Regions from separate parts of the Acidovorax sp. GW823-FHT02H02 genome, predicted to be linked through region 2. Evidence: predicted binding sites of a transcription regulator. Region 2 holds the regulator's gene; each other region holds the start of a gene.
What was found. Region 2 encodes HrcA, which represses chaperone genes, less so after heat shock. Its sites were predicted from a motif close to TTAGCACTCNNNNNNNNNGAGTGCTAA; they were not measured.
Positions count from the first base shown of each region.

Region 1: rpoH (RNA polymerase sigma factor RpoH) is a predicted target of HrcA. The motif match lies at 1,666-1,692, and genes of this name have one in related genera.
Region 3: AC1RDS_RS09315 (co-chaperone GroES) is a predicted target of HrcA. The motif match lies at 2,241-2,267, and genes of this name have one in related genera.

Region 1 is NZ_JBXAJH010000009.1:144,373-148,582, forward strand. It holds gene AC1RDS_RS11725 (Bug family tripartite tricarboxylate transporter substrate binding protein) at 1-470, opposite strand, end outside; gene rpoH (RNA polymerase sigma factor RpoH) at 694-1,635, opposite strand; gene cutA (divalent-cation tolerance protein CutA) at 1,854-2,192, shown strand; gene ftsY (signal recognition particle-docking protein FtsY) at 2,196-3,524, opposite strand; gene AC1RDS_RS11745 (M16 family metallopeptidase) at 3,553-4,210, shown strand, end outside.
Region 2 is NZ_JBXAJH010000017.1:49,994-54,203, forward strand. It holds gene mdeB (alpha-ketoglutarate dehydrogenase) at 1-1,101, opposite strand, end outside; gene AC1RDS_RS17070 (Lrp/AsnC family transcriptional regulator) at 1,209-1,691, shown strand; tRNA gene AC1RDS_RS17075 (tRNA-Ile) at 1,755-1,833, opposite strand; gene hrcA (heat-inducible transcriptional repressor HrcA) at 2,033-3,037, opposite strand; gene AC1RDS_RS17085 (NAD kinase) at 3,066-3,962, shown strand; gene recN (DNA repair protein RecN) at 3,965-4,210, shown strand, end outside.
Region 3 is NZ_JBXAJH010000007.1:6,706-10,915, forward strand. It holds gene AC1RDS_RS09305 (molybdopterin-dependent oxidoreductase) at 1-1,136, shown strand, start outside; gene mobB (molybdopterin-guanine dinucleotide biosynthesis protein B) at 1,211-1,789, shown strand; gene AC1RDS_RS09315 (co-chaperone GroES) at 2,359-2,649, shown strand; gene groL (chaperonin GroEL) at 2,825-4,210, shown strand, end outside.

The sequences.
Region 1 (4,210 bases), on a different contig from region 2:
CTGGCGCGTGCGGCCTCAAAAAACTCCTGCGCTGTGGCGCCCGGCGCGTTGGCCGGTGCGGCCAGGGCCAGTGGGGCCGTGGCAATCAGGCTGATCGGGGCCAGGTCCTTGAGCGGGTCGTAGTGGATCTTGGGGTTGATCAGTTTGGCAATCGTCAGGTTGCCGTTGATCATGATCCCCAGGGTGTGGTCATCGCTGGCCTTGGCCACGGCATCGGCGGCGATGTTGCCGCCAGCGCCCACCTTGTTTTCCACAATCACCGGCTGCCCCAGGGCCTTGGCCAGCGGCTCGGCCAGGGTACGCGCCACCAGGTCGGGGGATGATCCGCCCGGAAAACCTACCACCAGCTTGACGGGCTTGCTGGGCCAGCCCGGTGTCGCCGGGGCCGCGCTGGATTGTGCAAGGGCGGGGCTGCAGGCCGCGGCAAGGGCCAGTGCCAGCGCGGCGCGGCGCAGGGGGGACGGGGTCATCGAGAAATCTCCGGTCAGGGGCGGGTATCAAGCGCGTTGCCGACACCTCAAAAAAAACGCGCAACCAGGTTGCGCGTCCAATTATCCTTGCCGTCCGCATCTGCGAGCAGCCACCGCTCATACGGTCTTGCATTCAAGCGGATAACTAGGCGGGAAGCCGCAGACAGTGCTCTAGCACGGCAAGGCGAACCAACGAAGTTATACGTTTGAAGGCAAAACCGTATCAGGCGTATTCGGCCAGCGCGGCCTTCATCTTCTTCATGGCGGCCACTTCGATCTGGCGGATGCGCTCGGCGCTCACGCCATACACGGCGGCCAGCTCGTGCAGCGTCATGCCGCCCGAACCATCGTCGTTGACCTTGAGCCAGCGCTCTTCCACGATGCGGCGGCTGCGCTCGTCCAGGCTGGCCAGGGCGGCAGCAATGCCATCGGTGGCCAGCGCATCGCGCTGGCGCGACTCGATCATGGCCGTGGGCTCATGCGAGGCATCGGCCAGGTAGGCAATGGGGCCAAAGGCCTGCTCGCCATCGTCCGACGGAGCGGGGTCCAGCAGCACATCGCCACCCGACAGGCGGGTTTCCATCTCGATGACTTCTTCGCGCTTGACATTGAGCTGCGCCGCCACCGAGTCGATTTCACGGTCCGACAGGGTGTCGCGGTGCGTGCTGGCATCGGTTGCCGCCGCGTCGGCCTTGAAACCCTGTTTCATGGACCGCAGATTGAAGAACAGCTTGCGCTGCGCCTTGGTGGTGGCCACCTTCACCATGCGCCAGTTCTTCAGGATGTATTCGTGGATCTCGGCCTTGATCCAGTGCATGGCGTAGCTCACCAGGCGCACGCCCTGGTCGGGGTCGAAGCGCTTGACGGCCTTCATCAGGCCCACGTTGCCTTCCTGGATCAGATCGCCATGGGGCAGGCCGTAGCCGAGGTACTGGCGTGCAATCGACACCACCAGGCGCAGGTGCGACATCACCAGCCGGCCAGCGGCGTCCACATCGTTGTGATCGCGCAGCTGGCGGGCGTAGATTTGCTCTTCTTCATGGGTGAGCAGGGGCAGGCGGTTGACGGCCGAAATATAGGCGTCCAGGTTGCCCAAGGGCGGCACCAGCGCCCAGGGATTGGCGGGCGCCAGGGTCGTCGTTGCGGTTCCAGATGGCAGTGTCATTCCGGGAATCCTTTCCTCTAAGCCTTCATGTTAGCACTCTGTTGGAGGGAGTGCTAAGTCCGGAGTTCCCGTCTGGTTGTTACAAATTTTCTGATTCTGAAATCTTCATTAAATTGGCATTGAGCGCAATAAAATACAGCGCTAATAGCTATGAATAGATGAGCATTTGAAGACCTGTTTACACTGCCCTCTGTTCCTTTTGCAGGCAGGAGAGTTCCATGGCAACAGGCGTTGATCCGGCGGATATCAGCATGGTCACCACCACGGTGGCCAGCGCGGCAGACGCGCGCCGGCTGGCGCAGGCCGTCATGCAGGCGCGGCTGGCGGCCTGTGTGCAGGTGCAGGCCATCACCTCGCACTACCACTGGCAGGGCGCCCTGCAGGAAGCATCGGAGTGGCGGCTGGACTGCAAGACCATGCCGCGCGCCACCGCCGCATTGCTGGCGCTGCTGCAGGCGCTGCACCCCTATGCGCTGCCGCAGCTGGTGGTGCAGGCGCTGCAGGCCACGCCGGCCTATGTGCGCTGGGTGGATGGCGAGGTGGCCTCCGGGGTGTGAGGTTCAGGTCAGCAGAGCCTGCGCGAATTCGCGCGCGTTGAAGGTTTCCAGGTCTTCGAGCTTTTCGCCCACACCGATGAAGTACACGGGAATGGGGCGCTCCTGCGCGATGGCGGCCAGCACACCGCCCTTGGCCGTGCCGTCGAGCTTGGTCACGACGAGGCCGGTGAGCTGCAGCGCATCGTCGAACGAGCGCACTTGGGCCAGCGCGTTCTGGCCGGTGTTGCCGTCAATCACCAGCAGCACCTCGTGGGGCGCCGTGGCGTCGGCCTTGGTGACCACGCGGCGGATCTTCTTCAGCTCTTCCATCAGGTGCAGTTGCGTGGGCAGGCGGCCGGCCGTATCCACCAGCACCACGTCCTTGCCGCGCGCCTTGCCGGCGGTGACGGCATCAAAGCTCACGGCGGCCGGGTCGCCGCCTTCCTGGCTGACGATCTCGACGGTGTTGCGGTCGGCCCATACCCCGAGCTGTTCGCGCGCGGCGGCGCGGAAGGTATCGGCCGCCGCCAGCAGCACGCTGGCCCCTTCGCTGGCCAGGTGCTTGGTGAGCTTGCCGATCGAGGTGGTCTTGCCCGCGCCGTTGACACCCGCCACCATGATCACGGTGGGCTGGTGCTCGCCAATCACCAGGGCCTTTTCGAGCGGGCGCAGCAGATCGGCCAGCGCATCGGCCAGCAGGCCCTTGACGGCGGCGGGGTCGGTGGTCTTGCTGTCTTTCACGCGGCGCTTGAGGTCTTCCAGCAGGTGCTGCGTGGCCTTGACGCCGGTGTCGGCCATCAGCAGGGCTTCTTCCAGCTCTTCATACAGGGCATCGTCGATCTGGGTGCCGGTGAAAACGGTGGCGATGCTGGAGCCGGTCTTGCGCAGGCCGGCCTTGAGGCGGTCGAGCCAGCCCTTGCGTTCGGCGGGCGTGGGCGGCGGCTCGGTGGCCATGGGCGCCAAAGGCAGGGGCGGCACGGCGACGGCGATGGGTGCGGCCGCCACCATGGGCGAAACGGGGGTGGACACGGGCGCCGGCACCGGCAGCTCGGCCGGCGGCGGTGCGGCCACAGGGGCTGCTTTCGTTGCGGGGGCAGGTGGTTTGGCGGCAAACGGGTTGCGCAGCCAGCCAAGGCCACCGCTGGCCGCCGGCGGGGCCGGTGGGGGCAGGGTGGTTGCGGAGGGCGTTGGCAATGGCGCGGACTGCGTGACCGGGGCGGCGGGTGCCTGTCCGGCGGGTGGCATCACCGGCGGTGGCGCGGGCACGGCAGCCGGTGCAGCAGGGGTTGCAGGCGCAGCCGCAGCGGGCTGCGCGGGCGTGGGGGCGGGTTTTTTCTTGAAAAAACTGAACATTGGCGGGTACTTAGAATCACTCCATTCTATGAAACGTGCTTTCACCCTTCTGGGCCTGCTGGCCTGCCTGAGTGCCGGGGCGCAATCCCCGGTATCCACCACCCCTGCCGCGCACTTGCCAGCGGCCCCCACGGCCACGGCTTCCGGGGCGCAGCAATTCACGCTGGCCAACGGCATGCAGCTCATCGTGCAGCCCGACCGGCGGGCGCCCACGGCGATGCACATGGTGTGGCTGCGCGTGGGTTCCATGGACGAGGTCGATGGCACCTCGGGCGTGGCCCATGTGCTCGAACACATGATGTTCAAGGGCAGCAAGACCGTGCCGCCGGGCGAATTTTCGCGCCGCGTGGCGGCCTTGGGGGGACAGGAAAACGCCTTCACCAGCCGCGACTACACGGGCTACTACCAGCAGATTCCCTCCAGCCGGCTCGAAGACGTGATGCGCCTGGAGGCCGACCGCTTCGCCCACAACCAGTGGCCCGACGCCGAGTTCAAGAAAGAGATCGAGGTGGTCAAGGAAGAGCGCCGCATGCGCACCGAAGACCAGCCCCGCGCCGTGCTGGCCGAGCAGCTTTTTGCGACCACTTTCATCGCCTCGCCCTACCGCCGCCCGGTGGTGGGCTGGATGAGCGACCTCGATGCCCTGACGCCCGAGGATGTGCGCAATTTCCACCGCCAGTGGTATG
Region 2 (4,210 bases):
GTCGGTCATGCCCTGGGCCAGCGCTGCCAGCTCGGGGTTCTGGCCAAAGAAGTTGTCGCGGTTGAAGCGGCCATCCTTGGCGGCAAAGGTCTGCATCTGTCCGTCCACCGTATTGGCAAAGGCGCGCACCAGGGCTCCGGTGGTGTCGCGTGCGAACAGGCCGTCCCAGTCGCTGCCCCAGACCAGCTTGATCACATTCCAGCCCGCGCCGGCAAAGAGCTTTTCCAGCTCGTCGATGATGCGGCCGTTGCCCCGCACCGGACCGTCCAGGCGCTGCAGGTTGCAGTTGACCACCCAGACCAGGTTGTCGAGCTTCTCGCGCGCGGCCAGCGTGAGCGCGCTCATGCTCTCGGGCTCGTCCATCTCGCCGTCGCCGAAAACGCCCCAGACTTTGCGTGCACCGCAATCGAGCAACTGGCGGTGAGTGAGGTAGCGCATGAAGCGCGCGTGGTAGATGGAGCTGATCGGACCGATGCCCATGGAGCCGGTCGGGAACTGCCAGAAGTCGGGCATCAGCCACGGGTGCGGGTAGCTGGAGAGGCCGCGCGCGCCGCTCTCAGGCGCGGTGATCTCCTGGCGGTAGTGCATCAGATCGGCCTCGCTCAGACGGCCTTCGAGGTACGCGCGGGCGTACACACCGGGCGCGCTGTGCGGCTGGAAGAACACGAGGTCACCGCCGTGCGTGGCGTTGCGCGCATGGAAGAAGTGGTTGAAACCGGTCTCGAACAGATCGGCCGCGCTGGCGTAGCTGGCGATGTGGCCGCCGAGTTCGCCGTAGGCCTGGTTGGCGCGCACCACCATGGCCAGCGCGTTCCAGCGCATCAGCGAGGCCAGGCGCTCCTCGATGGCCAGGTCGCCGGGGAACACCGGCTGCTGCTCAACCCCGATGGTGTTGATGTAAGGCGTGTTCAGCTCGGGCTGCCAGCCTATGCGCTGCGTGCGTGCCAGGCGGGCCAGTTCATCCAGGATCTGTCGCACGCGTGCCGAACCTTCGGTGGCGGCCAGCGACAGCAAGGCATCGCGCCACTCCTGGGTTTCTGTTGGATTGGTGTCCGCCGCAGTCAGCTGAGTGAAATGGCTCTGCTGGGTCATGTCGTTCATGGCAAGGGTCTCCCGAGAAGATCAAGACTGTAGGGATCAATGGCAGGCAGTTGATGTTGAACTGCGATCTATAAAATCAAAAAAAGGCACAAAACACTGCCAGTACCATGAATCAAAGCACAAATTACCTCGATGCCACCGATCTGAAGATTCTTTCCGAGCTTCAGGCTGACGCCAGCCTGTCCAATGTCGAGTTGGCCCGCCGGGTTCACTTGTCGCCCTCTCCATGCCTGGCCCGCGTGCGGGCGCTGGAAGTACGGGGGTTGGTCCGGCAATACGTGGCGCTGCTTGACGCACAACAGCTGGGGCTGCATCTGAACGTGTTCATCTCCATCAGCCTCAAGCAGCAGAGCCGCCAGGCTCTGCAGGAATTTGAAGAACGCATCACCATCCGCGATGAGGTAATGGAGTGCTACCTCATGACGGGGGATGCCGACTACCTGTTGCGTGTGGCCGTGCCTGACATGCCGACGCTGGAGAGCTTCATCCTGGAACAGCTCTCGCCCATTGCCCAGGTAGAGAAAATCCGCTCCAGTTTTGCACTCAAGCAGGTACGCTACAAAACTGCGTTGCCACTGCACAATTTGTAGCCGGGGGTTTCGCGGGGTGCAATAACGAAAAAACCCCAGATGGTGAGGGCTGGGGTTTTGTTTTGGTAGGACGCCCGTGAGTCGAACACGGCACCAATAGATTATGAGTCTACTGCTCTAACCAAGCATGAGCTAGCGTCCCGAAATTTTTGGCTTTGTTACTTGGCTATTACACGGTGGCTTCGCTTTCGCCCCCGTGCAAGCTGTTGATTTTATTGAGCTTATTTCCTCACCTCAACATCTTGAACGATGTATTATGAGTCCTCTGCTCTAACCAACTGAGCTAACGCCCCTCGCGCCAACGCTGAAGCAGACGGGACACTGCAAGTATTGTAGGGTGTTTATTTGCGGTAACTGAGCGCGTTGGACACCAGCTTGGAAGTGATGTCCACGATCTGGATCATTCGGTCATAGGGCATGCGGGTGGGGCCGATCACCCCCAGCGTACCCACCACCCGGCCATCCACTTCGTAAGGTGCGCTAACAATCGAAAGCTCTTCGAACGGCACAACTTGGCTCTCTCCGCCGATGTAGATACGGACGCCCTCTGCCTGGCTGGAGATGTCCAGAAGGCGAAGTATCTGGGTTTTCTGCTCGAACAAATCGAAGGCCCTGCGAAGATTGCCCATGTCGCTAGAGAAATCGCTCACTGCCAGCAGGTTTCTTTCGCCAGAAATGACGACTTCATCCTGGGCTTCGGAAAGGGCTTCCGAACTGATGTTGACCGCAGCCTGCATCAATGAAGCGATCTCCCCTCGCAGCATGTCCACCTCCGATTTGAGCTTTTCACGGACTTGCTCCATGGCCAAACCGGCATAGTGGGCATTCAGGAAGTTGGCGGCCTCGATCAACTGCGACTGTGAATAGTCCACCTCGGTGAAGATGACACGGTTTTGCACATCGCCCTCCGGTGAAACAATGATCACCAGCAACCGGCGCTCCGAAAGTCGAAGAAATTCGATATGGCGGAACACGGAGGTGCGCCGCGGCGCCATCACGACGCCCACAAACTGGGAGAGGTTCGACAAAAGGTGCGCCGCATTGGCAATCACTTTTTGCGGCTGCTCTGGCGCCAGTTGTGGCGGCGTCAGGGGGTCCCGCTGCACCGTCAGCATGGTGTCCACAAACAGGCGGTAGCCACGCGCCGTGGGGATCCTTCCAGCGGACGTATGGGGGCTTGCGATCAACCCCAGTTCCTCCAGATCCGCCATGACATTGCGTATCGTTGCCGGGGATAGCTCCAACCCGGAAGCGCGTGAAAGGGTGCGAGAACCCACGGGCTGCCCATCGGCGATGTAGCGCTCGACCAGCGCTTTCAGCAACAACTTGGCACGGTCATCGAGCATGGAATGATTTTAATGATGTAATTTCGCGATGACGTCCAATTTCCGCCATGTTGCGCTTATCGGCAAGTATCAGGCAACTGCTGCAGGCGCCATGACCGATAGCTCGCGCCACGCCCTCGAAGAGATAGCTCAGTTTCTGGTTCGCCAGGGATGTCAGGTGGTGCTTGAAAAAGAAACCGCCATCAACACCAAACTGAGCACCTATCCCGCCATGGACGTGGACACCATTGGTGCCCAATGCGAACTGGGGCTCGTCGTTGGCGGAGATGGCACCATGCTCGGCATCGGTCGACAGCTCGCACGCTATGGCACCCCGCTGATCGGAATCAATCAGGGGCGCCTGGGCTTCATCACCGACATCCCCTTCGGCAGCTTTCAGGCGGCGCTCACTCCCATGCTTTGCGGAGAGTACGAAGAGGATTTGCGCCCCCTGATGCGCGCACGCGTGGTTCGTGGGCAGGCCACGGTTTTCGAAGCCCTTGCCATGAACGATGTCGTGGTGAACCGCGGAGCCACATCCGGCATGGTGGAGCTTCGCGTGGAAGTGGGCGGGCAATTCGTGGCCAACCAGAGGGCTGACGGGCTCATCATTGCTTCACCCACCGGATCAACAGCCTACGCACTTTCCGCGGGCGGCCCCATGCTCCATCCGTCCATCCCAGGGTGGGTACTGGTTCCGATTGCACCCCATACCCTTTCAAACCGCCCTATCGTTCTATCGGACGCCACCGAAGTGGCCGTCGAGATAGTGAGTGGCAGGGACGTCAGCGCCAATTTCGACATGCAGTCTCTGGCGTCACTGCTGCACGGTGACCGGATTCTTGTTCAGCGCTCCGAGCACAGCGTCCGGTTCTTGCACCCGCTCGGCTGGAACTATTTCGCGACACTGCGCAAGAAGTTACGCTGGAACGAAGGGGGCTCCTGATCATGGCGCTCAGGCGAATCACCCTGCGGGACTTCGTGATTGTTCGAGAACTTGCTCTGGATCTACAGACAGGCTTCACCGTGTTGACCGGGGAAACCGGGGCCGGCAAATCGATTCTGGTGGATGCGCTGCAACTGGCACTGGGCGCTCGCGCGGATGCAGGGTACGTGCGTGAAGGTGCCCGCCATGCCGATGTGTGCGCGGAATTCGATTCCCCCCACCACTTGCAGCCATGGCTCGAAGAAGCG
Region 3 (4,210 bases), on a different contig from region 2:
ACATGAGCACCGGCGGCACCTACAGCAACGACAAGATCTACGCGATGCGTCAGGTCATCAAGCCTTACGGCGAGAGCCTGGACGACTTCGAGATCTTCCGCCGCCTGGCTGCCCTGATGGGTGTCGAGTACGGCTTCACCGAAGGTAAGTCGGTCATGGACATTCTCAAGGCCTCGTACGCAGCGACCGGCCAGAAGGTACCGTTCGACAAGTTCTGGGAAGACGGTATCGTGCGCATCGACGTGCCCGAGAAGATGCGCAAGTGGGTGCGCCACGGCGACTTCTATACCGATCCGGTGAAAAACCCACTGCACACCAAGTCCGGCAAGATCGAGCTGTTCTGCTCCGAGATTGCGCGTTTCAACGTGCCCGACTGTCCGCCAGTTCCGAAGTATCTGGAGCCGGTGGAGTTCCTGGGAAATGCCAAGTCCGGGCAGGTGCATGTGGTCAGTCCACACCCCTACAACCGGGTGCACTCGCAGATGGCCAACGCCGACGTGCGTCTGGAGCAGAACGTGAAGGGGCGCCAGCATGTGCTCATCAGTGTCGAAGATGCCGCAGCCAAGGGCATCAAGAGCGGCGATCTGGTCGAGCTGTACAACGATCGTGGCGCGCTAATTGCCGGTGCGGTGGTCACCAAAAAGATCATGAAGGGCGTGGTCAGCCTGGAAGAGGGCAACTGGATCCAGCTCGATTCCAAGGGCCGCTGCAATAGCGGTGCGATCAACATCATCACGACCAGCGTGGCATCGAGCGGCCTGAGCCAGGCCACCAGCGCCAACACCTGTATTGCCAACCTCAAGCGCTGCGATGACGCCGAGTCGGTCAACCGCGCGTACGAGCCGCCAGCGATCGAAACGGCGGCGCAAAGCAAGCTGGATGTCGATGCACTCAAGCTGAGCGAGCGCGCCAACATCGTCAAGGGCGCGACCATGGGTGCCATGTTGCCGGGCGAGAAGTTGTTCTACGAGCGCTGCACCGTGTGTCACGTGCCGCGCGAGCCGGGCGACTTCACCAAGAGCCAGTGGCACGGCATCACGCAGAGCATGTTCCCGCGGGCAGGACTGGACGATCTCCAGCGCAAGGTGGTGCTGGACTTCCTGGAGAAGAACGCCAAGGACGCCATCGTGCCCTGACGCACAACGGCGCTTTGCATCGGGAGTGTCGGCACTGCGCCGGCACTTCCGTTTCACGACGCGAGCACAAGACCATGAAAATCTTCGGCATCACAGGCCACTCGGGCATGGGCAAAACCACCCTGCTCGAAAGGCTGATTCCCGAGCTTCGCTCCCGCGGGCTCACGGCCTCCCTGATCAAGCACAGCCACAAGGACATAGAGGTGGATCGTCCCGGCAAAGACTCCTACCGCCTGCGGGAGTCAGGGTGTATGGAGGTTATGCTGCTGGGACACAACCGCTGGGCACTGATGCACGAGTTGCGCGGCGCCGTTGAACCACCACTGGAGTACCTGCTGGCACGTCTTCAAACGTGTGACGTGGTGCTGCTCGAAGGCTTCAAGAGTGGCGATTTTCCGAAGCTGGAGGTCTGGCGAGCCGCGGGAAACAAGCCGCCGCTGGGCAGGAACTGGCCGGGTATTGTCGCGACCGCCAGTGACGCATTGCATCTACTGCCTTCCGATACGTTCAAACTGGAGCTCTCCGATACCCAAACGATAGCGGACCTGGTGTTGAGGAAAGGCCGGTCCGTGGCTGAATTCTTGGAGACAAATTGTGCAACCGCAATTTCCGAACCTGAAGCGCGCGTGATCTGCCAAACAGCGAAAGTTTGAGCTGAAGTGTTCAATTTCTGCTGCGGGTCGTCGCAGCCGATCACTTCGGGCGCGACGAGTCGTTATCGAAGCGAGCCAGGCTGGCATGTGTTGAGTGGCCGATGACGGCGGTGCAGCGGTCGTTCGACCCTTGCATCCTCGAGTGATAGGAGACCGCGGCAACCGACATTCAGGCGTGCTAGGTCACCGTCAGCAATCAGCCTTGAGCTGCCGTTGAAACAACCAGTTGCGGCCATCCCGTCTATTAGTGCGCACTCACTTTTATCTTAACGAAGTACTTTAGGTCATCTGCAGAGCGCCGTCAGAGCGCGTGCTCAGTAACTCCACGATAGCGGTGCCGCCAGAATCTAAAGTTGAATGGCGGAATCACGAAAGTAGAGTGGCGTTCCGCATCCCCAAAACCCCCCATCCGCCAGGGGACGTCTTGAAACGGCCACAAATGCCCCTATCATTAGCACTCGCCTCAAACGAGTGCTAACAAGGTGCTTGTCACGAGGAAGTTTGGCGGCGTCCGCAGTGCGGGCGCCTTCTCATCCGGCTTTTTATTGTCAATCCACAGGAGCAATGCAATGAACCTTCGCCCCCTGCACGATCGCGTGATCGTCAAGCGTATCGAAAGCGAAACCACGACCGCCTCCGGCATCGTGATCCCCGACAACGCCGCTGAAAAGCCCGATCAAGGTGAAGTGCTGGCCGTCGGTCCCGGCAAGAAGAACGACAAGGGCGAGCTGATCGCCCTGAACGTGAAGGTCGGCGACCGCGTCCTGTTCGGCAAGTACTCGGGCCAGACCGTCAAGGTCAAGGGCGACGAGCTGCTGGTAATGAAGGAAGACGACCTGTTCGCCGTTGTCGAGAAGTAATTGCTGCTGCGCGGCCCACATGCGTCGTTGGACGGTGCTCGGAATCCTCACGTACAGGCAGTACGTTCCGGTTCCTGCGCTCCGTCCGCCTAGCCTGTGAGCCGCTCGCTACGCAATTCTTTTCTCGACACAGTCATCTGTTTCTCGAATTTTTAGATTTCTCTAGGAGCCAAACATGGCAGCAAAAGACGTAGTTTTCGGCGGCGAAGCCCGCGCTCGCATGGTTGAAGGCGTGAACATCCTGGCCAACGCGGTCAAGGTGACCCTGGGTCCCAAGGGCCGCAACGTGGTGCTGGAGCGCTCGTTCGGCGCCCCCACCGTGACCAAGGACGGTGTGTCCGTGGCCAAGGAAATCGAACTCAAGGACAAGCTGCAGAACATGGGCGCCCAGCTCGTGAAGGAAGTGGCTTCCAAGACTTCGGACAACGCTGGTGACGGCACCACCACCGCCACCGTGCTGGCACAAGCCATCGTGCGCGAAGGCTTCAAGTACGTGGCCGCTGGCATCAACCCGATGGACCTGAAGCGCGGTATCGACAAGGCTGTGGCAGCCCTGGTGATCGAGCTGAAGAAGGCTTCCAAGCCCACCACCACCTCCAAGGAAATCGCCCAGGTCGGTTCGATCTCCGCCAACTCCGACGAAACCATCGGCAAGCTGATCGCTGACGCCATGGACAAGGTTGGCAAGGAAGGCGTGATCACCGTGGAAGACGGCAAGTCGCTCGACTCCGAACTGGACGTCGTGGAAGGCATGCAGTTCGACCGCGGCTACCTGTCGCCCTACTTCATCAACAACCCCGAAAAGCAATCCGCGATTCTGGACAACCCCTTCGTGCTGCTGTTCGACAAGAAGATCAGCAACATCCGCGACCTGCTGCCCACGCTGGAGCAAGTGGCCAAGGCCGGCCGTCCGCTGCTGATCATTGCCGAAGAAGTCGAAGGCGAAGCCCTGGCTACCTTGGTCGTGAACACCATCCGCGGCATCCTGAAGGTCGTGGCTGTGAAGGCACCTGGTTTCGGCGACCGCCGCAAGGCCATGCTGGAAGACATCGCCATCCTGACGGGCGGCAAGGTCATCGCCGAAGAAGTGGGCCTGACCCTGGAAAAGGTGACCCTGGCCGATCTGGGCCAGGCCAAGCGCATCGAAGTGGGCAAGGAAAACACCATCATCATCGACGGTTCCGGCGCTGCCGCTGACATCGAAGCCCGCGTCAAGCAAGTGCGCGTGCAGATCGAAGAAGCCACGTCCGACTATGACCGCGAAAAGCTGCAAGAGCGCGTGGCCAAGCTGGCCGGCGGTGTGGCCGTGATCAAGGTGGGCGCTGCCACCGAAGTCGAAATGAAGGAAAAGAAGGCCCGCGTGGAAGACGCACTGCACGCTACCCGTGCGGCTGTGGAAGAAGGCGTGGTGGCCGGTGGTGGCGTGGCCCTGCTGCGTGCCAAGCAAGCCGTGGGCGACTCGGTCAAGGGCGACAACGCCGACCAGGAAGCCGGTATCAAGCTGGTGCTGAAGGCCATCGAAGCGCCCCTGCGCGAAATCGTGAACAACGCCGGCGGCGAA